Regions from separate parts of the Agrobacterium sp. SORGH_AS 787 genome, predicted to be linked through region 4. Evidence: riboswitches for the same ligand, from Rfam matches in the RefSeq annotation. Region 4 holds a riboswitch; each other region holds the start of a gene.
The links. A riboswitch is a leader RNA that binds a small molecule or an ion and turns the genes downstream of it on or off. The one in region 4 is predicted to bind cobalamin.
Positions count from the first base shown of each region.

Region 1 (5,693 bases), on a different contig from region 4:
CCGGAGATTACGCTGGATAAATCCGTGCAAGCTGGATAGACTGTCAGTCTGGATTGCACAATGAGAACATGACTGACGCGCCCAACCTAAACCGGCTCCGTTACTTCACTGCCACCGTCGATGCCGGCTCTTTCACCCGCGCAGCCGAGCGTTTGGGGGTGGCGAAGACCGTCGTCAGCCATCAAGTCGCGCGATTGGAGGAAGAGCTACGGGTGACGCTGCTGAAGCGCACGACGCGGAAGCTCCATCTCACCGAGGCAGGACGCCGGTTCCACGAACGCGCGAGCGTAATCCTGCGCGACGCTGACGACGCGTTCGGCGAGGCCGCGCTGGGGTTGGAGACGCCAACCGGGACGCTGACCGTCACCGCACCCAGCGACTACGGCCGGACGGTGGTCGCACCCGCCATCGCCGAGTTCCTGTCGCGCTTCCCCGGCCTCCGTGCCGACGTGACATTCGACGATGCCATCGTCGACCTGATCGATACCGAGGTCGAGGTCGCAATCCGGCTGGGGTGGTTGGCCGACAGCGGTTTGCAGATGCGCAGGCTGGGGAGTTTCCGACAGCTGCTGGTCTGTACCCCGGCATTGGCGGCGCGAGCGACGCGACTGACAAACCCGCACGAGCTTCGAGATATGTCGTGGATCGGAAACCGGTTGCTGCGTCATCCGCTCGACTGGACGTTTACGAACGACGGAGTCGACGATCGCGTGGTCGGGCAGCCGACAATCATGGCGGACAAAACACCGGCGGCCCATGCCTGCGTCTTGGCTGGCGGCGGTCTGTCGGTGCTGCCAGACTTTGTGGTGGCTTCCGACATTGCAGCAGGCCGACTAGTTCACCTGATGCCCGCATGGTCATTGCCCGAAGGGGGTATATACGCCGTCTATCCCGAAGCACGCTTCCGCTCGGCACGCGTACGGCATTTCGTCGATCTGCTGCGCGACATGGAGTATCGTCGATCACACAGGGATGCACCTCTGGTGAGATAGGTGTCACAACCTGCTGGTTGTGAAGCCACCTCCCTGAAGTCGGCTCTTTGCGGGTTTCGAGGTATCGCAAACCCGCGCCCTAATGCTTGCCGGGGCCGGGCCTGGACAACACCAGCCATAAGCGAAGACCTTACTTTTCCTGGAAACCCTATCATCAAGCGTGTCCTCGAGAAGATGAGGGCGAGATCGGTACTCCATCTCCCGCACGTCGTGGCCGTCGAGATATATGAGGTCGAAGGCGTAGAGAACGGCGTCAGACTCGCCCTTGCCAGCCGTCTTGCTGGAAGCGCCGAGCGACTTCTGTAGCAAGCCAAAGTCAGGCCGGCCTTCCTCATCAAGCACCACCGCCTCGCCATCGATGATCATCGTCGCCGGCCCGAGCGCTCGGGCCGCCTGTTCGATCGTTGGAAATCGATGCGTCCAGTCATGGCCACCGCGTGTGAGGATTCGCACACGTTTCGGTTCAATATGGACAGCTAGGCGATAGCCGTCCCATTTCAGCTCCCACCTCCACTGATCACCTTTTGGCGGATGTGCTTTCAGTTGCGCTAGCGCCGGCTCGACGCGTTCAGGCATCGGATCAAACGGAAGCTGTGGCTGCGCGGGATTTCGCTTCCGATGCGGCTTCGAGCGGATCGGGGCCTCAGTCTCACGAAGAAGCGGCTTAGATCTCGGGGGGGGGGGTCGTCATGGCGGCAGTTCAACAGAAAACCTTAAGAATACTCTGCTGACCGATGTGCACCCTCCGATATACATTCCCGCGCAAACCAGGGATGCCGCTGCAAAAAAATTCTTTCATCTTTAGTTGTTTGATTCGGCAGAGAATATTTCTCTATCCTTACATTAGGACGGATTTCCGAACGTTAGCCCGGCTTGACTCTTGTGCCGGGCATGAACAAAAAGTGAACAAATAGGTTGAACGACATGACGTCGATCCTTGAACACGATCTTGAAGGGAGCCGTGAACGATGACTGCTGCCCGAGAGAGGTTGATCTCCGATCTGCGCGAGCGCATCGCCTCGATGCAGGGCGCGCCGAGCAGACGTGCCGGCTGTCTTCCCTTCGGCGCGCTGGAGATCGATGCGGTCTTGCCGGGCGGGGATCCTATGGGGCACTTCATGAGTTCGCAGGCGGAGGTTCTGGCACCGTCGATGGCGCGGCCGCCGCGCTCTTCGTTGCCGGAATAGCGGCCCGGACAAAGGGCCAGATGGCATGGTGTTTGACAAGGCCCGACCTCTTCATGCCGGCGCTGGCGCAAGTCGGCCTTCATCCTGACCGGGTCGTATTCGTTGAGGGACACAAGGAGGAGGACGTCCTGGCGAGCATGGAGGAGTGCCTCTCATTTGGGGGCCTTGGCGTTGTCGTCGGCGAACTGGTGCGGTTGCCGATGACGGCGTCGCGGCGTCTCCAGCTTGTCGCTGAAAAGACAAGAACCATGGCCATCGCCGTCCGACGCTGGCGACGGCAAACGGAGGCGAACGATTTCGGGCAACCGGCGGCCTCGACCACCAGATGGCCGGTCAGCGTGATGCCGTCGGAAGAACTGCCGGTTCCGGGGGTGGGGAGTGCACAATGGTTTCTGGAATTAATGCGCGTGAAAGTGGGTGAGTGTGCTGAGTTTCTCGTGAGAGCGTGTGATGACAAGGGTCGTATCCATCTATCTTCCCGATCTGCCGACGGATCGAATACGGCGCGCGGATCCCTCCATTCCGCCTGAACAGGCCATTGCCGTGATCGCCAAGTCGGGGTCGAAGCGCTGGGTCTCTGCCGCCGATGCAGCCGCCGGGAAAGCGGGCGTGAGAGCAGGGATGCCGGCCGCGAAAGCACAGGCGATCTTCCGCGACTTGATGATGGTCGAGGCCGACCCTGCGGCCGACGCCGCTGCCCTTGAACGGATCACCCTTTGGGCATTGACCGTCTATTCGCCGATCGTGGCCATCGACGGGATCGACGGCATCGTGATAGATACCGAGGGCGCCGATCACCTGCAGGGCGGAGAGCTGCCAATGGCGACAACAATCGTTAACCAGTTTTTAGGCAGGAAGCTCAATGCCCGCGTTGCTGTGGCAGACACTTGCGGTGCGGCGCGTGCCTGCGCGCGGGCGATCAACAGAGAGACCGTCATTGTCCCGAGGGGCGGGACGCTTCAGGCGGTCGAGAGGCTTCCGCTTTCTCTGTTGCGACTTCCGGAAAAGATCGTCGCCGACTTGAGGACCCTGGGCTTCCAGACGATCGGTTTGGCGGCTCTACGGTTTTACGATCTGGCGGTTTTCAGGCGCTACATTCCCTCGGCCAGCGTCCATAGGGCGCGATTGAAGCCAACATTCTGATCGATGCCGTTAATGGTGCGGGTCCGGCTGCGGCGTATAAGGGTCGTATTTCAACGCCGCATGCAATCGCGCAATCCATCAGATCTAAGCCTGCGGTCGAGTTGTGATTTAACGATATAAAGATATCGTTATATGATGTTGACTGACGGCTTACCCTTCAATATGGTCATGGTGCCTAAGGTTCTCCGGTCGTTGCGCGCAACGTGCCGGAGCTAAGAGGGAAGTCGGTGCTCCGTGTCATTCGGAAATGCCGACGCTGCCCCCGCAACTGTAAGCGGCGAGCTGAAGTCCAGTATGTCACTGGTTTACCCGGGAAGACGGACGGAAGTGATGAACCGTGAGCCAGGAGACCTGCCTTTGGCGAAGTAACGTCCACGGGCGGGGTGTCCCAGTGTGCCGTAGCAAAGGCTGCGCTGTAGCGGCCTGTCTTGCTATGCGTCCGCAGACCCATGCCCCCAGCTTTAAAGGGGCACAACATGTCTCAGACCTGCAGTTTCACAATCACGAGCGTACCCTTCGACGAGGACTACCGCCCTTCGGAGCATACGCGCATCACCACCAATTTCGCCAATCTGGCCATGGGCGAAAAGAGGCAGGAGAACCTGCGCAATGTCTTACGGATGATCGATAGCCGTTTCAACGCCCTTGCGTATTGGGATAATCCCAAATCGGACCGGTATTCAGTCGAACTAGAGATCATTTCGGTCGAAATATGCCTCGATTTTAAAGGCGAGAAATTTCCTCTCATCGAGATACTGAAGACGACGATCATCGATCACAAGACCGGCGAACGTATCGACGGCATTGTGGGGAATAACTTCTCCTCCTATGTGCGGGACTACGACTTCAGCGTCGTGCTGCCGGCGTATAACAAGAGCCTTCCTGCCTTCAGTACTCCGGCCGATTTCGGCGACCTGCATGGGAACCTGTTCAAGTCCTTTCTGCAGTCGGATGCCTACCGGTCGCACTTTCGCAAGCCGCCGGTCATTTGCATCAGTGCCTCGACCAGCAAGACCTATCACCGGACCGAAAATCATCACCCAGTCGTGGGCGTCGAGTACCGGCAGCATGAGCTCTCGTCCACCGATCAGTATTTCGGGAAAATGGGATTGGAGGTTCGCCACTTCATGCCTCCGGGCAGCGTTGCGCCGCTGGCCTTCTATTTTGTTGGTGACCTGCTGGGGGATTATTCCAATATCGAGCTCATCGGCATCGTCAGCACGATGGAAACGTTTCAGAAGATTTATCGCCCTGAGATCTACAATGCTAATGCAGCGGCCGGGACGTTTTACCAGCCCGATCTGAAGCACCAGGATTATTCGCTGACCCGGATCGTCTACGACCGCGAAGAACGCAATCGCCTAGCGGTGGATCAGGGCAGATTCACCGAAAAACATTTCATCAAGCCATACCGCGCCGTCCTTGAGCAATTGTTTGCCCAGTGCGCCGCCTGATCAACACTTATAAGAGGTCCTTATTGTGAAGACACTTTTCCCCACATCGACAGCCGGCAGCCTGCCGAAACCCTCCTGGCTTGCGGAGCCCAAGAAACTGTGGTCGCCCTGGAAACTGGAGGATGAGGAATTGCTGGAGGGCAAAAGAGACGCCCTGCGCCTGTCACTTTACGATCAACAACAGGCCGGCATCGATATCGTCAGTGATGGCGAGCAAACTCGCCAGCATTTCGTTACGACATTCATCGAGCATCTCGAAGGGGTCGATTTCGAGAAACGCGAAACCGTCAGAATTCGCGATCGCTACGATGCGAGCGTTCCGACAGTCGTCTCGAGCGTCTCTCGCCAGAAGCCAGTTTTCGTCGAAGACGCCAGGTTTTTGCGTCAGCAGACCAAACAACCCATCAAATGGGCTTTGCCGGGTCCAATGACGATGATCGATACGCTGTTTGACGGCCATTATAAGAGCCGTGAAAAGCTTGCCTGGGAATTTGCCGGGATACTGAACGAGGAAGCAAGGGAACTGGAGGCTGTCGGCGTCGATATCATCCAGTTCGATGAACCTGCGTTCAATGTTTTCTTTGACGAGGTGAATGACTGGGGTGTTGCGACTTTGGAAAGGGCAATTGAAGGGCTGAAATGCGAGACCGCCGTCCACATTTGCTACGGTTACGGCATTAAGGCCAATACGGATTGGAAAAAGACCCTCGGTTCAGAATGGCGTCAGTATGAGGAAACTCTCCCCAAATTGCAGAAATCCAGCATCGGAATGATCTCTCTCGAATGCCACAACTCTTATGTCCCCATGGATCTTCTGGAGCTTGTCCGAGGGAAGAAAGTGATGGTTGGAGCCATAGATGTCGCCAGCGATACCATCGAAACCCCGGAAGAGGTCGCTGCAACGCTGCGCAAGGCGC
Region 1 covers NZ_JAUTBG010000003.1:4,304-9,996, reverse strand. Annotated here, with positions in the region: gene QE435_RS23510 (LysR family transcriptional regulator) at 69-992, shown strand; partial or broken gene QE435_RS23505 (ATP-dependent DNA ligase) at 1,149-1,628, opposite strand; partial or broken gene QE435_RS23500 (ImuA family protein) at 1,961-2,709, shown strand; partial or broken gene QE435_RS23495 (DNA polymerase Y family protein) at 2,630-3,229, shown strand; cobalamin riboswitch at 3,484-3,696, shown strand; gene QE435_RS23490 (DUF1852 domain-containing protein) at 3,799-4,776, shown strand; gene QE435_RS23485 (methionine synthase) at 4,802-5,693, shown strand, end outside.
Region 1: it holds a riboswitch for cobalamin, as region 4 does, so the genes downstream of both, QE435_RS23490 (DUF1852 domain-containing protein) here and QE435_RS17890 (CbtB-domain containing protein) in region 4, are expected to answer to the same signal.

Region 2 (5,693 bases), on a different contig from region 4:
CACGGATGCCATGGAAGAAACATCTCTGCTCGTGCATCTACAGCACAGCTTGAGCAAACCGGTTATCTTCACGGGCGCCCAATTCACGGCTGACAATCCACAATCGGATGGGCCGGGAAATCTCCAGGCTGCGATTGCCGCCGCCGCTGACGCATCCAACAGCGATAAGGGCGTGCTGATTTCCTTCGGCGGTAAGTTGCTGACCGTCTGGGGGCTTTACAAGCGTTCGGCAGACGATCCGGATGCCTTTGATCTCGCAGACCCCGAGATCTGTCCTCAGAGCGCCACGCTGTCAGCGCCAGTCCACACTGTCCGCGTCGATATCGTCGCGATCTATCCCGGTTGCGAGGCTACTCATATCGATGCCAGCCTCGCGGCTGGCGCAAAAGGAATCGTTCTGTCCGCACTCGGCTCGGGCAACGCCAATGCCCGCATCGTGGAGGCCGTGCAGCGTTGTTGCGACAGGAACGTCCCGGTCGTCGTGTCCAGCCGCGTGCCCGTCGGGCGTCTTGTCGCCGGTTATGGCGGCGGTGGTGGTGGTCACGACATGGGCAATGTTGGAGCGGTGCATTCGACGACCTTGAGGCCAGGTCAGGCGAGAATTCTGTTGGCTTGCCTTCTTGCAGCGTCGGCCAGCCGTGATAACATTGCGCGCGCTTTCAACGATTTTTGCGATTGAAATTCATGGCCGGATAACACAGAAATGGCAAAAATGTGATCTCCGCGGAACCTATCCTGTTTCATCCTGTTAAGCATCAAGGGAAATTAATAGGGGGGCTTTTCATGGCGGTTACCGTCACTGCTGTCGCTCTGACGCTCATTGGGCTTGCGCTTTTCGGCTTCGGATCCCAACTCGTAATGCTTGGCGGCAGCGTGTATTATGCGCTCGCCGGGCTTGCCTTCATCATTACGGCAATTCTTCTTTTCAAGCGAAACAAGGCGGCGCTGCATTTTTACGCGCTCTTCGTGCTGGCGACACTCTGCTGGGCTCTCTGGGAAGTCGGTCTGGACTGGTGGCAGCTTGGGCCGCGTGGCGGCCTGATCATCGTGATTGGCATCTGGCTGCTGATGCCCTGGATCCGTAAGCCGCTCGGTTTTGTTAGTCCAACGGGCATTCGTTACGGAGCCAACGCCGTTCCGCTTCTTGCAGCCGTCGTCATTTCCATGGGCGTGGCCGCCGTCTCGATGACGCAGGACCCGCATGACCAGGAGGGCAATTTGCCCACGGAGGTCGTCAACAATGCGCCATCTTATGGAAACCCTGTTCCAGACGGCGAGTGGCATCAATATGGGCGGACCTCCTATGGACAGCGTTATTCGCCGCTGACACAGATCACCACCGCAAATGTCGGCGATCTGAAAGAGGCCTGGCGTTACCAGACCGGCGACGTCAAGCTTCCCGGCGACGTTGGCGAAACGACCTATCAGGTGACGCCGCTGAAGGTCGGCAAAACGCTTTACCTCTGCACACCGCACAATTGGGCGATCGCCATCGATGCGGCGACTGGCAAGGAAAAGTGGAAATACGATCCGAATGTTGGCCTCAATCCCAATCGTCAGCATCAGACATGCCGTGGCGTAACCTATTATGCCGACCCAACCGCTCAGGCAGGCGCGCAATGCGCCGCCCGCGTCTATCTCCCAACATCCGACGCTCGTCTCATCGCGCTCGACGCCGAAAACGGCCAGGTTTGCACGTCTTTTGCTGACCAGGGTGTTCTGCACCTGGAGACCGGCATGAAGTACAACCCGGCTGGCTACTACTATTCCACGTCGCCGCCCGCCATTGCCGGGAACAAGATCATCGTCGGTGGCGCAGTCAATGACAACTACTCCACCCAGGAACAGTCCGGCGTTATCCGCGCCTTCGACGTGAACAGCGGCGAGTTGCTGTGGAACTGGGATTCCGGAAACCCTACCCAGACCCAACCGCTTCCGCCGGGTCAGACCTATACGACCAACTCTCCCAACAGCTGGTCCGTATTCAGCGTCGATGAAGCGCTTGGGCTCGTCTACATTCCTTTGGGGAATCAAGTTCCAGACCAGCTCGGAATGGGTCGGAGCGAGAGTGTAGAGAAATACTCCTCGTCGATTGTGGCACTCGACGTAAACACCGGGCAGGACCGCTGGGTCCGGCAGACTGTGCATCACGACCTATGGGACATGGACGTGCCGGCACAACCGGTGCTGCTCGACATAACAAAGCCGGATGGCCAGTCTGTTCCCGCTCTCGTTGGGCCGACCAAGCAGGGCGATATCTATGTGCTGGACCGTCGGACGGGTGAACCGATCCTGCCGGTGACCGAAGAACCGGCACCCGGTGGCGCAATTCCGGAAGATTTCTCCGCGCCAACGCAGCCGACCTCTGCCTTGACGTTCAAGCCCGAGCCGCTGCAAGAAAAGAACATGTGGGGCGTCTCACTGTTCGATCAGCTCGCCTGCCGCATCAAGTTCCATCAGCTGAATTACGAAGGTCGCTACACGCCGCCGTCCTTGAAGGGTACGCTCGTTTATCCGGGCAACTTCGGTACCTTCAACTGGGGCAGTGTTGCGGTCGATCCCGAGCGCCAGGTGATGTTCGGAATGCCGACCTATCTTGCCTTCACCTCGCAGCTCATTCCGCGCGACAAAGTCCCGCCGAAGGGGCAGGATGAGAAGGGCAGTGAGCAGGGTCTGAACCGCAACGACGGCGCGCCCTATGCCGTGTTGATGGGCCCGTTCCTGAGCCCGATCGGCATCCCTTGCCAGGCGCCACCGTGGGGCTATGTCGCAGGAGCCGATCTCAGAACCGGCAAGGTTGCGTATAAGCACAAGAACGGCACTGTCTATGACATGACGCCACTGCCGCTTCCCTTCAGGGTCGGCGTGCCGGGTATCGGCGGCCCGATGATCACCAAGGGTGGCGTGGCCTTCCTCGGTGCAGCGGTCGACAACTATCTGCGCGCCTACGATCTGACCAGCGGAAAGCAGTTATGGGAGGCAAGATTGCCCGCGGGCGGGCAGGCCACGCCCATGACCTACGCTCTCGACGATGGCAAGCAATATGTCGTGATGGTTGCAGGCGGTCACGGATCGGTCGGCACGAAGCCTGGTGATTACGTCATCGCCTATACGCTCCCCTAACCGGAGCATTTCGTTAAAACCCTTGATGGCCGGGACTTGTTTCCGGCCATTTTGTTTCTCAAGCGCACGTTAATAGGCTTGTATTTGGTATGTAATAACATTACACGACGTCGCTTGACGGACCAGATCAAATAGGTCTATCTGGCTTATGACGGTTCCAAGCGAGAGATCGCGAGGAATAATAGGGAACACGGTGCGGGGATTGTCTCCAAGGCCGTGGCTGCCCCCGCAACTGTTAGCGGATTGTCGAGCACTCGTGACGCATTTACCTGCGTCGGGCCACTGCGAATCTATCGTGGGAAGGCGGGCAAGACGATCATCCGTGAGCCAGGAGACCTGCCGTCATAAGTTCATTCCAATGTCACGGGCGGGGATGCCCTGAACAGGAGACGTCATGATTGTTATTTGCGCCCTTCAGCGCTCACATCCATCTGTGTTTTTTCCTCGTTCTCGATCGTCTCACGCACGTTGCTGTCGAATGAGTGTTTCATTCGCGCTCACATGACGGCGTATGCCTTTGGCAACGTCGACGATTTCGGGGATTATCGAACCATGACATTTCACTTCACCGGCGCATTTCTCGCGGCGGCATTCGCTGCACTCTCGATGGTGCCGAACACGGCAGAGGCTGCGGAAACGACCTACCCTTTGACGCTGAAAAATTGCGGCAGGGACGTCACCTTCAAGCACGCGCCACAGCGCACCGTTTCTCTCGGTCAAAGCACCACGGAAATCCTTTATCTGTTGGGACTGGCCGATAGGGTTGTGGGAACGGCCGTCTGGATCGGACCCGTGATCAAGGGTTATGAAGAGGCCAACGCCAAGGTGGAGCGCCTCGCGGACAATGATCCGAGTTTTGAGAACGTTGTGGCGAAGAAGCCGGATCTCGTCACCGCACAGTTTCAATGGCATGTCGGTCCGGAAGGCATCGTTGCGAAGCCTGAGCAATTCGAAGAACTTGGGATTTCCGTATATACGTCGCCTGCGGATTGCACCGGAAAGGACAATTCGGGCGGTGGCGATGGCGTCAGAAGTTCTGTCTTCACCATGGACCAGATCTATCAAGAGGTCGCTGAACTCGCGCAAATCTTCAATGTCCAAGACCGAGGTGAGAAGCTCATCGCCGACCTGAAGGCCCGGGAAGAGGCTGCGCGTCAGAAGATCGCATCTATGGATGGCAAGCTCTCTGCCGTCTTCTGGTTCTCCAGCGCTGAACTGGATATCGATCCTTACGTCGCAGGCAAGAACGGTGCGCCCGGCTATATCATGTCAGCGCTCGGCATCAAAAATGTCATCGACAGCGAAGAGGAATGGCCCACAGTCGGCTGGGAAACCATCGCCAAATCCAATCCCAGCATCATCGTTGCGGGCAAGATGGACCGTCGCCGTTTTCCAGCTGACGATATCGCCGTGAAGCAGAAATTCCTGAAGGATGATCCGGTCACAAGCCTGATGCCGGCCGTCAAGAACAACCATATCGTCGTGATGGATGCACAGGCTATGAACCCGACGATCCGAACCATCGACGGCATTGAGGTGTTGGCCGACCAGATCGTTCAACTCGGCCTGGCGAAGTAAGCCTATGCCCCTTTCTTTGCTTTACGCCCGTGCTGCCGTCATTGCAGCCGGGTGCCTTTTGGTGGCGCTTTGGCTTGGCGCCTCCATTGGCGAAACCTCCATTCCGATGGAGGTTGTCGCCAAGACGGTCGCCAATCGCCTCTGGCATGCCGGATATCCGCTGGATGCCATCGATGAAGGCATTATCTGGAATTATCGTTTGAGCCGCGCCGTGGTCGCCGCCTGTTGTGGGGCAGCTCTCGCCGTGTCTGGGGTCGTGCTGCAATCCCTGTTGCGCAATCCGCTTGCTGACCCCTACATTCTCGGCATCTCCGCCGGGGCATCGACCGGCGCCGTCGGCGTCGCAATCCTTGGCCTGGGTGCTGGCGTGCTGACCATGCCTCTCGGTGCATTTCTCGGCGCGCTCCTCGCCTTTGCGCTTGTCAGCCTGCTGGCGCTCAGGGCTGGGCGGGGCAACAGCGCAATCATTCTGGCCGGCGTCGCCGGTTCGCAGTTGTTCAACGCGCTCACCTCTTTCATCGTCACCAAGGCTGCCAATGCTGAACAGGCCAGGGGCATCATGTTCTGGTTGCTCGGCAACCTGTCCGGCGTTCGCTGGACGGATGTCTCGCTTGCCCTTCCGATCGCCATTTTCGGCCTCGTTGTCTGCCTCTGGCATGCCCGGGCGCTGGACGCCTTTACCTTCGGAGCGGGATCGGCCGCTTCTCTAGGAGTACCCGTGCGTCGCGTCTATGTGGTGCTGACAGGCACCGCTGCGCTGATGACGGCGGTCATGGTCAGCATTGTCGGCTCGATCGGCTTTATTGGTCTCGTTATTCCCCATGCTGCACGCCTGGTCGTCGGCGTTTGCCACGGACGCCTGCTTCCGGCTGCCGCATTGATCGGCGCCATCTTCATGATCGGTGCCGATGTTCTTTCCCGCACCATCATCGCCGGCCAGGTTCTACCGATTGGCGTCATCACCGCACTGTTCGGTGCGCCCGCCTTCGCGC
Region 2 covers NZ_JAUTBG010000001.1:620,577-626,269, reverse strand. Annotated here, with positions in the region: gene QE435_RS02680 (asparaginase domain-containing protein) at 1-679, shown strand, start outside; gene QE435_RS02675 (glucose/quinate/shikimate family membrane-bound PQQ-dependent dehydrogenase) at 784-3,123, shown strand; cobalamin riboswitch at 3,259-3,482, shown strand; partial or broken gene QE435_RS02670 (ABC transporter substrate-binding protein) at 3,742-4,701, shown strand; gene QE435_RS02665 (iron ABC transporter permease) at 4,706-5,693, shown strand, end outside.
Region 2: it holds a riboswitch for cobalamin, as region 4 does, so the genes downstream of both, QE435_RS02670 (ABC transporter substrate-binding protein) here and QE435_RS17890 (CbtB-domain containing protein) in region 4, are expected to answer to the same signal.

Region 3 (5,693 bases), on a different contig from region 4:
CGGTTCACCGTGTCCTCGAACATGATGTAGGGATAGCCGCTTTCGAACTGGATCTCGGCCAGCACCTGAAAGAACTCGCGCGCCTTGATCTTCTTTTTGCGGATACGGCTATCGGCGACCATCTCGCGGTACTTTTCCGTCACCGAAATTTCGCTGAAGGCGACGCCATAGATGCGTTCCACATCATAGGGTGAGAAGAGGTACATATCCTCATTGTTCTTGGCGAGTTCGAAGGTGATATCCGGAACGACGACGCCGAGCGACAGCGTCTTGATGCGGATTTTTTCGTCGGCATTTTCGCGCTTGGTGTCGAGGAAGCGCATGATGTCCGGGTGATGGGCATTGAGATAGACGGCGCCCGCACCCTGGCGCGCGCCAAGCTGGTTTGCGTAGGAAAAGGAATCCTCCAACAGTTTCATCACCGGAATGACGCCGGAAGACTGGTTTTCGATCTGTTTGATCGGCGCACCGGCTTCACGAAGATTGGTCAGCGAAAGGGCTACCCCGCCGCCGCGCTTCGAGAGTTGCAGTGCGGAGTTGATGCCACGGGCGATCGACTCCATATTGTCTTCCATGCGCAGCAGAAAGCAGGAAACCAGTTCGCCGCGCTGCTTCTTGCCCGCATTGAGAAAGGTCGGAGTCGCCGGCTGAAAGCGGCCGGAGATCATCTCATCCACAAGGTCGCGGGCCAGCTTTTCGTCGCCCCGTGCCAGCGTCAGCGCCACCATGCAGACGCGGTCTTCATACCGCTCCAAGTATCGTTTTCCGTCAAAGGTTTTCAGCGTATAGGACGTGTAGTATTTGAACGCCCCGAGGAATGTCGGGAAGCGGAATTTCTTCGCATAGGCATGATCGAAAAGATCGCGGACGAAGTTGAAGGCATACTGGTCCAGCACCGTCTGCTCGTAATAGCCTTCACTCAAAAGATAATCGAGCTTTTCGCGCAGATTGTGAAAGAACACCGTGTTCTGGTTTACGTGCTGAAGAAAGTACTGGCGTGCAGCCAGCCTGTCCTTGTCCAACTGAATCCGGCCATCCTCATCATAGAGGTTCAGCATCGCGTTCAGCGCGTGGTAATCCAGCACGGTCGCGTCCGATTGCTTCAGGGGCCTCTCGAGTGTCAACGTGTCCAAAATCGTTCCAATCCCTGTCTGACATTGACGACGTCCTCTCCCGTTCCCATCAGTTCGAAGCGATAGAGATACGGCACACCGCATTTGGCGGAGATGATGTCGCCGGCGATCCCGAAGGTTGCGCCGAAATTGCTGTTGCCCGCAGCAATCACGCCGCGAAGATTTGCTCGATTATTCGCATCGTTGAGGAAGCGAATGACCTGTTTGGGAACCGCGCCCTTGCCGTTCTCGCCGCTATAGGTCGGAACGATGAGGACGAACGGCTTGTGAACATGGAGAGGTTCAGCAGCGCTGATCGGAATGCGGCGGGCCGGGGTCTCGAGCTTGCTCACAAAGCGATGTGTGTTTTCCGAGCGGGTCGAGAAGTAGACGACCTCCCCCGCCATGCTCTGCGTCACGATGCAAGCGTGCTGATCATGTCTGGCCGAAAGCCCGCCCAGTGCATCTCGCCGGCAATCACAACTGGTACCTGGCGATAGCCGAGACCGAGCACGTGCTCATAAGCTTGCTCGTCAGTGGAGACATCGACGATTGTGTAGTCGAGACCCTGACGATCCAGAGCGCGGGTTGTCGCAGTGCATTGAACGCAAGCTGGCTTGCTGTAGACGGTGATGGTCATCTTGATCCTCGTTGGAAAAAACGCATGGGAAATCGCTCTCGCGCCGTGAAGCGCGTGATGGTCGAAAGCAGGATGGAATGCGGGGCCGAGGTATACTTGGCCGTGCTGTCGCATGGCTCGATCGCAAAAGCGCTGAACGCTTCTGTTTCGCCATGCCTCAAACGTCTGTTACTCCAACGGATAAAAGACTGAACTCGTAATCATAGGACTTCACCCCGAAGTGGCTCTACGCGGAGGCTCCAGGGAAGCGAGACGCACAGAGTCATCCCGTGCGTATTCGCGACCTTCCGGGCACCCCGCCGGTGGACGTTCTCGCTCAAGGCAGGTCTCCTGGCTCGCGGGTCGACACATTCATCTCGCCTTCCCGAAACGTCATGTTTCAGTGGCTGTTGAGAGAATGCTCGCCGCTTACAGTTGCGGGGGCAGCTGCGGCATTGCTTTACCCTGATCGGGTTTTGCGCACCGTATTCCCATCTTCGCTTCCGACAGAATCGGAAGAACCTTGAACACCAGATATAGTATGCATTTCGTCGATGGCGTCAATAGGCTGTTGTGGCGCGCCCGTGCGCAATGATGCTGCTTTCAACAGGACGTGAGGCGGCACCAAAATATGAAGCAAACGGTCTTGTTTTGTGCAAGGAGAGGTGATTATAGGCGCAAGCATTTTGCGGCGAGAGCCGCGTTCAAAGGGATTTTGGATTATGATGAAGCGTCTTTTTGCGGCTGTTGGATTTTGCGCGTTGGCTGGGTTTGCGACGACCCCCGCGACGGCTGCGACGAGCTATCCTCTGACGATCGAAAACTGCGGCGCGACGGTCACCTTCAACAAGGCGCCAGAGCGTGCCGTGGCACTTGGCCAGAATAGCGCCGAGATCATGCTGCTGCTCGGTCTTCAGGACAAGATGGTCGGCACTGCCTTCTGGCCGAACAAGGTTCTGCCGCAGGTCGCAGAAGCAAATGCCAAAGTCAAGGTTCTGACTGTCGAGTTTCCGACCTTCGAATCCATCCTGGCACAGAACCCGGACTTCGTGACCGCCGCTTTGCCGACGCTCGTCGGCCCTACCAGCAAGGTGGCGAAGCGCGAAGATTTCGACAAGCTTGGCATCTCCACCTATCTGTCGCCCAGCATGTGCGCGCTGGACGACATGTCCAAGGACAAGTCCGGTTACGGCAACCGCTCCAAGCTCTGGAACATGGAGACGCTGTATAAGGAGATCGACGATCTCTCGCAGATCTTCGATGTGGCCGACAAGGGTCAGGCCGTCATCGCCGACCTGAAGAAGCGCGAAGCTGCATTGCGTGCTGATGCGCCGAAGGATGGCAAGAAGCTTTCCTATGTCTTCTGGTTCTCCAGCCCCTCGCCTTCGGCTGACGCCTATCTCGGCGGCAAGAACAGCCCATCCGGCTATATCGCCGATCTTTTGGGCGGCACCAACGCCATTACGACCGAAACGGAATCGCCCGCGATTGGTTGGGAAACGATCATCGCCGCCAATCCCGATGTCATCGTCGTGACGCAGGTCGACCGCAATCGCTGGGAACTCGACAAGGCAGATGCCAAGATCAAGTTCCTGAATAGTGACCCTGCCACCAGCCAGATGAATGCCGTCAAGAACAAGGCGCTCGTCATCATGTCGGCGCAGGCGATGAACCCGAGCGTTCAGACGATCTATGGCGCCGAGCAGATTGCTCAGCAGTTGAAGACCCTCGGCCTCAAGTGAGTTCGGTGGCGGCTAAGGATCGATCAGGAAGCGGGATGAGCCGGCTGCTTGCCTCCGCGGCGCTCTATCTCGCCTGCTTCATGACGATTGCCCTCGTGGTCGGCATCAGTGTCGGGATTGGCGATTTGCCGATCCCGCTTTCGACCACCTATGCCGCCATCACCAACAAGCTCGGCTGGACGTCGGTCGAGATCAGCCGCATCCATGAGGCGGTGATCTGGGAGTACAGGCTGAGCCGCGCGCTCGTGGCCGTCTTCTGCGGTGCGGGCCTCGCGATGTGCGGTGCCATCATGCAGGCCATGCTGCGCAATCCACTGGCCGAGCCCTATGTTCTCGGCATTTCCGCCGGTGCTTCGACCGGTGCGGTTGCCGTCGTCATTCTCGGAATTGGCGCTGGAGCGGTGTCGCTTTCTCTCGGCGCCTTCGTCGGCGCCTTCGCCGCATTCTTCCTGGTCGCCATCTTATCCAATGGCGCTCGCGGCGGAGCCGACAGAACGATCCTCGCCGGTGTCGCAGCCGCTCAGCTATTCAATGCTGCCACATCCTATGTGGTCACCACATCCGGCAACGCGCAGCAGGCGCGCGATGTGATGTTCTGGCTTCTCGGCAGCTTCGGCGGTGTACGCTGGCCGGATGTCGGTCTCGTTTCCATCGTCGTCGGTCTCGGTTTGATCTGCTGCCTGTTCCATACCCGCGTTCTCGATGCCTTTGCTTTCGGCGATGAAGCGGCCGCTTCTCTAGGTGTCAATGTCGGGCGGACACGCATCATCCTCTTTGCGCTGACGGCAGTTATTACCGCCACCATCGTCAGCATGGTGGGAACGATCGGCTTCGTTGGCCTCGTCGTTCCCCATGCGGCACGGTTCGTCGTCGGGCCGCTGCATGCACGGCTCTTGCCGGCCTGCGCCATCACCGGTGCCATCTTCATGGTGCTGGCGGACATCGCCTCCCGCACGCTCGTCCCGCAGCAGGTTCTGCCCATCGGTGTGGTGACGGCGCTTGTCGGCGTGCCCTTCTTCTCCGTCATCCTTTACAGGCTGCAACGCGCGTCATGAGTATCACAGCGGACAATCTGGTGTGGAAGGTCGGTGCCAAGACGATTGTGGATGGCATTTCCTTCACGGTCGAGCCAGGCAAGATGCTCGGACTTCTCGGCCCAAACGGCTCCGGAAAAACATCGCTGCTACGGCTGCTCAGCGGGTTGAAGAAACCCCATTCCGGAAGGGTGCTGCTGGACGGCACGGACATCAAAACGATCCGCCGCAAATCTCTGGCGCAGCGCATCGCCTTCATCGAGCAGCACGCCACGACGAACGTCAATCTCAAGGTCATCGACGTCGTCAAGCTTGGGCGCTTTCCCCACAAATCGATGTTCTCCGGTTGGACGCGGGAAGACGACGCAGCGGTGAATGAGGCGCTTGAGCGCACGGAAATGGCAGCCAAACGCAATGATGCCTGGCAGAGCCTCTCGGGCGGTGAGAAGCAGCGTGCTCATCTTGCTCGCGCCCTGGCGCAGTCGCCGAAGGAGCTCATCCTCGATGAGCCCACCAATCATCTGGATGTCCACCACCAGATCAGTCTTCTTCGTCTGGTGTCTCAGCTTCCGGTCACCAGCATCATAGCACTCCATGACCTCAATCACGCGGCCATGTACTGCGATCACCTGATCGTGCTGCAGACCGGCAAGATCGTGGCATCTGGAACGCCAGAAGAGGTGATGACGCAGGATCTCTTGCGGGATGTCTTTTCGGTGGAAGCCGTCGTCGAGGCGTCGCGCTTTCACGCCAAGCCGCACATCCAGTTTCTTCGATAGAACATCGCGTCTGAATGTGCGGTCGCAACCACGCATCTACGGTTCAGGGACTCTTGTGAAAACCATCAACGAAAACCAGACGCTTGGCATCGGCCTTCGGGTCCTTTCGGGGTTTCTTTTTGCGGGCATGTCAATCTGCATCAAGGCGACTTCGGGACAAGTGCCCGTCGGGCAGATCGTCTTCTTTCGCTCGGCCTTTGCGCTGATCCCACTGGTGATTTTTCTCTGGTGGCGTAACGAGTTCCCGCGTGGGCTGGCGACGCGGCGCCCCTTTGGCCATTTGCTGCGCTCGAGTCTTGGGGCTGCGGCGATGTTTGCATCCTTTGCGTCCATTGCGCGGCTGCCCTTGGCGGAGGCGACGCTGCTCACCTATCTTTCGCCGACCTTTACCAGCATTGCCGGTGTCG
Region 3 covers NZ_JAUTBG010000001.1:1,135,472-1,141,164, forward strand. Annotated here, with positions in the region: gene nrdE (class 1b ribonucleoside-diphosphate reductase subunit alpha) at 1-1,133, opposite strand, end outside; gene nrdI (class Ib ribonucleoside-diphosphate reductase assembly flavoprotein NrdI) at 1,121-1,519, opposite strand; gene nrdH (glutaredoxin-like protein NrdH) at 1,528-1,752, opposite strand; cobalamin riboswitch at 2,055-2,272, opposite strand; gene QE435_RS04985 (ABC transporter substrate-binding protein) at 2,457-3,473, shown strand; gene QE435_RS04990 (iron chelate uptake ABC transporter family permease subunit) at 3,509-4,528, shown strand; gene QE435_RS04995 (ABC transporter ATP-binding protein) at 4,525-5,286, shown strand; gene QE435_RS05000 (DMT family transporter) at 5,342-5,693, shown strand, end outside.
Region 3: it holds a riboswitch for cobalamin, as region 4 does, so the genes downstream of both, nrdH (glutaredoxin-like protein NrdH) here and QE435_RS17890 (CbtB-domain containing protein) in region 4, are expected to answer to the same signal.

Region 4 (5,693 bases):
GGCAACGATGTCAGCACCTTTGCACCTCCGCTTGGCGATCCGCGGCGCGAGCTTGCCAAGGCCCGCCTGGAGGCGCTGCGCGAGGCTGGCGCCTTGAATGCCCAAGACTGGAACGGCTCATTCAGCGACGAACAGCTGGCTTGGCTGCGGGCAACGCTTGCCAAGGCCGATGCCATGCATGAGCAGGTCGTGCTCTTCTGCCATTATCCCCTCTATCCCGAAAACGCGCATAATATGTGGGATGCGCCAGACGTGCTGAAACTGCTGGCCGCACATCACAGCGTCAAGGCGTGGTTCTGCGGGCATAATCACGACGGCAATTACGGCGTCATCGGCAATACCCATTTCGTCACTATCAAGGGCATGGTGGACACGCTGGACCACAACACCTTTGCGATCGCCGATGTCTATGTGGACCGCATCTCTCTGCGTGGTTTTGGCCGGGAGACAAGCCGTACTCTTGTGTTCTGACGTCGTTTCCCCCTTCATTGCCTAAGATGTGTTAGGTCTCGTATGGGAGCCGTTCTCACCGCTTGCGGAGGCTTAAAAGGAAACCGAAAAGTCCAAGTTTAGGTCGCTGATTTTCCTTTGGAAAATCACCCGAATGTGACTTCTTTTTGCCACGCGAAGCCTGCATCTTCATCTCTGTTCGACTCGGTGTGCCGCCCGGCACGCAAGCGCGTGTCGTGGCAACGATGCGGTACGGCGAACAACCACCCTCCGGTGCCACCGGAACAAGGAGAGAGACATGAAATTCAAGACGATTGCCGCATCCATTCTCATAGGCTGTCTTTGCGCCGGAGCGGTTTCCGCTGCCGGCGAGGTTGAAAAGCGCGAAGGCTTGATGAAACAGATCGGCGGTGCCATGGGTGCGCTCGGCGCGATCGCCAAGGGTGAAAAGCCCTACGACGCCGAGGCCGTGAAGACCGCCGTCACCACCATCAGCACCAACGCCAAGGCGTTCCCGGATCAGTTCCCGGCTGGCTCCGAGGGAGGCGCTGCGTCGCCTACCATCTGGCAGAACTTTGCGGACTTCAAGGCAAAGTCGGAAAAGCTCGGTGCGGATGCCGATACCGTTCTCGCACAGCTGCCAACCGATCAGGCCAGCACGGGTGCTGCCCTGAAGACGCTCGGTGCCGATTGCAGCTCCTGCCATCAGGCCTATCGCGTGAAGAAGTAAGACAGCCAAGACAAGCCCGCCGGTTCAGCGGCGGGCTATTCTTTTTATCATGTTTTATCGATAGCGGAGAGGCGGATGGCGTCCATCTGGGCAAAGCTGGCAGGCGGGGTTGCGGTCGCAGGTCTTGCCGGTTTCGGCATTTTCATGTGGGTGACGGCACCTGAGCGCCAACCGCCAAGCCATTGGGCCAATCTGGGTGAGCCCGATCTTGCCAATGGGGAGACGCTGTTTTGGGCGGGCGGATGTGCAAGCTGTCATGCTGCCCCGAATGCCAGCGGCGATGCCTTGAAGACCCTGTCCGGTGGCCAGGCCTTGCCAAGCCCCTTCGGCACCTTCCACGTGCCCAATATTTCACCTGATCCGCAGCACGGCATCGGAAGCTGGACGGTGGCCGAGTTCGGCGACGCCATGACCCGAGGCGTGGGAAAGAATGGCGAACATCTCTATCCTTCCTTCCCCTATACGTCCTATGCGCGCATGACAGCGCAGGATATCAACGATCTCTTCGGCTACCTGAAGACGTTGCCTGCCAGCACCAATGACGCGCCGCCTCACGATTTACCATTCCCGCTCGATATGCGACTGGCTCTCGGCGGCTGGAAGTTCCTTTATTTCGACAAGGGCGCGCCGCGCGTGCAGCTTGCCAATGCTGGCATGGATGTCGCGCGCGGCCAATATCTGGTGGAAGGCCCAGGCCATTGCGGCGAATGCCACACGCCACGCACGGCGCTTGGCGGGCTGATCGCGGATAAGTGGCTGGCAGGCGGCCCAAACCCGGAAGGCGATGGGACGATCCCCGACATCACGCCGGGTTCGCAAGCCATCGGCTCCTGGACCGTTGCCGATATAGCCAACTATCTCGAAACCGGTTTTACACCGGAGTTCGACAGCGTCGGTGGTTCGATGGTCAAGGTGCAGCAGAATATGGCCAAGCTCTCCGCCGAAGATCGCAATGCAATCGCCGCTTATCTCAAGGCCGTTCCGGCGCGTTGACATCATGAAAGCGGGAGGCCACGCTTCCCGCATTGACTCTCCACAACCGCTGACTGATAACAGAGGCGTGATGGTCTTTCCGGATATGCCGGAAAGTGAAAAGGGAATACGATAGGAGCTCTGCTCTCATTCGTGGCTGCCCCCGCAACTGTGAGCGGCGAGCCTGAAAACGAAATCCACTGATGCTGATTTTGGCATCGGGAAGGTGTTTTCAAGGCTGCGACCCGCGAGCCAGGAGACCTGCCATCGCGAAGTGTCGTCAATGCCGGCGGGGTGTCCGGAAGAGCACGGTTTTCGGGTTGGCGTCATCCGTCCGAAAAGCCTTGTTTGTCTTTCCCCGTGGTGAATGTTGAATGCGTGCGTCCTGCTGCTTGAGAGCGGTGCGCCGCTGAAAAAGAGGGTCACCATGTCTATCCAACAGAACACGGCGTCGAGCGCCGTTTCCTCGACCACATCGAAACTCTTGCAGGCGCTGAGTGCCGTTGCACTTGGTTTGTTCATTGTCGGTTTCGTCGGCTTCTCGCATGTCGAGGCCATGCATAATGCGGCGCATGATACGCGCCACGCCAACGCTTTCCCCTGCCATTGAGGGGACATAAGATGCCGTTTTTCAGAAATATTGTCTTTACCGCTGTCCTCGTGGGACTGATAGCGGGGCTTGCCGTCAGCGCCATGCAGGCGGTTGGCACAACGCCATTGATCCTCCAGGCGGAAACCTTCGAAAGCGCCGGTGGCGAGGCAGGTCACTCCCATGATGCGGCCACACCCGCCGATCACCATCATGACGCGGAAGCCTGGACGCCGGCAGATGGTTTCGAGCGCAATGCCTACACCGTGGCCGCTAACGTGCTGACGGCCATCGGCTATGCGCTGGTGCTCACCGGTCTGATCTCGCTTCGCGGCTCCCAGGGTGGTTGGCGCGAAGGTCTCTTCTGGGGGCTCGCCGGCTTTGCTGTCGTCATGCTGGCGCCGATGATCGGTTTGCCGCCAGAACTGCCGGGCAGCCCTGCTGCTGATCTTGGCGCGCGTCAGGCCTGGTGGATTGCGACCGCTGCCGCGACTGCCGGGGGCATTGCGCTTCTGGCCTTCCGCCGCTCGGAGCCCTGGGCGGTGATCCTTGCCGTCGTCTTGATCGTCGCGCCGCACGTCGTCGGTGCGCCATTGCCGCCTGCGGGTGAACATGCGCTGGCGCCTCTGCCGCTGGAACGCCGCTTCGTCGTGCTTGCAACAGTCACCAGCTTCGTCTTCTGGCTGATCCTCGGCTCGTTGAGCGGGCTGTTCCTCAAGCGCTTCGAGGCTGCAAAGTAAAAATGATGGCGGGTCAAAACGCAGTCGATTGGAGCCATGAACTCGATTGCCTGCGTTTTTCCGTTCCCGGTCATGGCGCGCTTTGCGCCATGCACCGCCTCGCTTTCAAAGCGCTGATGACTGAGGTGCCGGCGGAAGAAACCTGTCGCGCTTACTTTATCGCAAACCGCGAGATGTTTCTTGCCGCTGCCCGAAACAAGATCGAGCGGATGAACATCCCTTTCGAACGCAGCCTTCATATCAACAGCCGCGATCTTCGTCGATCAATGTCGGCAGAGGGCGCGCAAGGACCGGCGCGTCTCTGCCGTGTTCTGGATCGTTAAGTCGGCAAGTGTTCCGCAGAAAATACCGACAGTTCCGCGTCGGTTTCCGATCCCCACAGGCCGAGAGCTTTCAGCACCTCTTTAGCAAAGCTGACCGGTGAATTGCCGGGCGCGGTGACGACACCCTGATCGTTGACGGCTTGTGGCTGATCGCGATAGAGCGCTCCTCCCTCATAGGCACCATACTTCTGATGCGACGCCAGGGCGTTGCCGGTATGGGCCACACTGTTCAAGATGCCTGTCCCGGCGAGCGCGCTGGCCGCGGCGCAGATGCCTGCAACCACGCGGCCTCGCGCCCGAAAGCGATAGACCAGATCGCTAAAATCGGGCGCGCTGCCCTTTTCCCAACTCATGCCGCCCGGAATGACAAGCGCGTCGATCGTCTCCGGGTCGAGAGCATCATAGGACGTTTCCGGCATCACTTTGAACCCGCCCATCGAAATGACGGGCTGGCCGTCGGGTGATGCGGTTACGATCTCGACGCCGAGATAACTGCGGGCCGCAGCGGCAAGCAGTGCAGGTTCCCAGTCGGCGAAGTCTTGCGTCAGCGCAATGGCAATACGAGTCATGTCATTCTCCTAAAGCGAAGAAGCTCAGGCGATCGCTTGCATGAAGCGCATGCCGGTGACGGGACGCGGGACGAAATCCATGTTTTCGTAGAACTTGTGTGCGGCAAAGTTGCCTGTTGCAGCACCGACGGACAGGAAGTCGCAGCCGCAGCGCTTGGCAACGTCGCGCGCGCGCGCCACAAGATGCTGGCCGGTGCCGTGTCCGCGATGCCCGTCCCGTACGAAGAGGTGGTGCAATTCCATGCCGCGGCGGCCTTCCTGTGCGCGGTAGAGCGGCACGAGAATGGCGTAACCGATAAGCTCGCCTGCAGCTTCGGCCACCAGTGCGGTGATCCAGGGGACCTGGCCGAAAAGATCGCGCTCGAGCTTCTCGGGCGTAATCGCGGCGGCATCGCCATGATGGGCGGCAAGCAGGGTGATCATCTCATTGAGTTCGGGAAGATCGGCAGGGCGCGCACCACGAATGGTGACGACGGGCGGTCTCGGCAGTGTCAGGAGGCTGTCTTCGGTCATGGGTCTGGTCCTTCGGTTTTCTGGTCTTTTGCCGTCAGGACGCTTGGAAAACAACAAAGCCGCCTAACGGCGGCTTGTTGACAAAGTGATCTGTCGAGCCGCCCTTTACAGGTAGGCCCAAAAATACGTGCAGGAGATGGGTGCGCGTTCGTTGATCATGGGCGATTCATTGCGCTCGAATTGCAGAGCTGTCAAGGGGCCGTTTCAGCATTTTGGATAGCTACGTTTCGGTATCTGCCATGAGGCATGTGGCAGATTGACATCGCGCGCCCTCAAGCCGCTATGTGCCTCCCGAGTGCGCTCTCCCACTCAGTAAAGGCAATAGCAGGGATAAAAGCATCGATGACGGCGCAATCCGTAGAGCAACTGGATTTTCATGGGCCGGGCGTCTCCGTGTTTCCCATTACCCAAGCCACGGCCGCGACATTCACGGATCTGTTCATCGGCCTGACCTTCCTATGCTTCATCTGTGTGGGGAGCAAAAGGGTCGTCTGCCCCGTGAACGGCGAGTTCGTGGGCGAGGCCGGTGACCTCCTTATTTTCCCATCGGGTTCTATCGTGACCTTGGAAAACCGTCCTGTCAGTGCTGCAAACTATCGGGCGACCGGGATCTACTTCGATCATGAGTTGATTGACTCGGTCTTCGCCGATCAGCCGCTCGCAGCTGGCCCGCCCGGTGTGCAGATTATTCGCCAGGCACAAAGCGCTGATTATGATGTCGTAGAGATCACGCGGCGAGCCTTGGATGACGACGCTTTACCCATCCCGGTCAAGCGCCATCGCCTTCTGGAGCCATTGGTCTGGCTG
Region 4 covers NZ_JAUTBG010000002.1:1,797,034-1,802,726, forward strand. Annotated here, with positions in the region: gene QE435_RS17875 (metallophosphoesterase) at 1-471, shown strand, start outside; gene QE435_RS17880 (cytochrome c) at 749-1,180, shown strand; gene QE435_RS17885 (cytochrome c) at 1,256-2,173, shown strand; cobalamin riboswitch at 2,228-2,436, shown strand; gene QE435_RS17890 (CbtB-domain containing protein) at 2,580-2,762, shown strand; gene QE435_RS17895 (CbtA family protein) at 2,774-3,481, shown strand; gene QE435_RS17900 (hypothetical protein) at 3,487-3,804, shown strand; gene QE435_RS17905 (type 1 glutamine amidotransferase family protein) at 3,801-4,373, opposite strand; gene QE435_RS17910 (GNAT family N-acetyltransferase) at 4,398-4,886, opposite strand; gene QE435_RS17915 (AraC family transcriptional regulator) at 5,229-5,693, shown strand, end outside.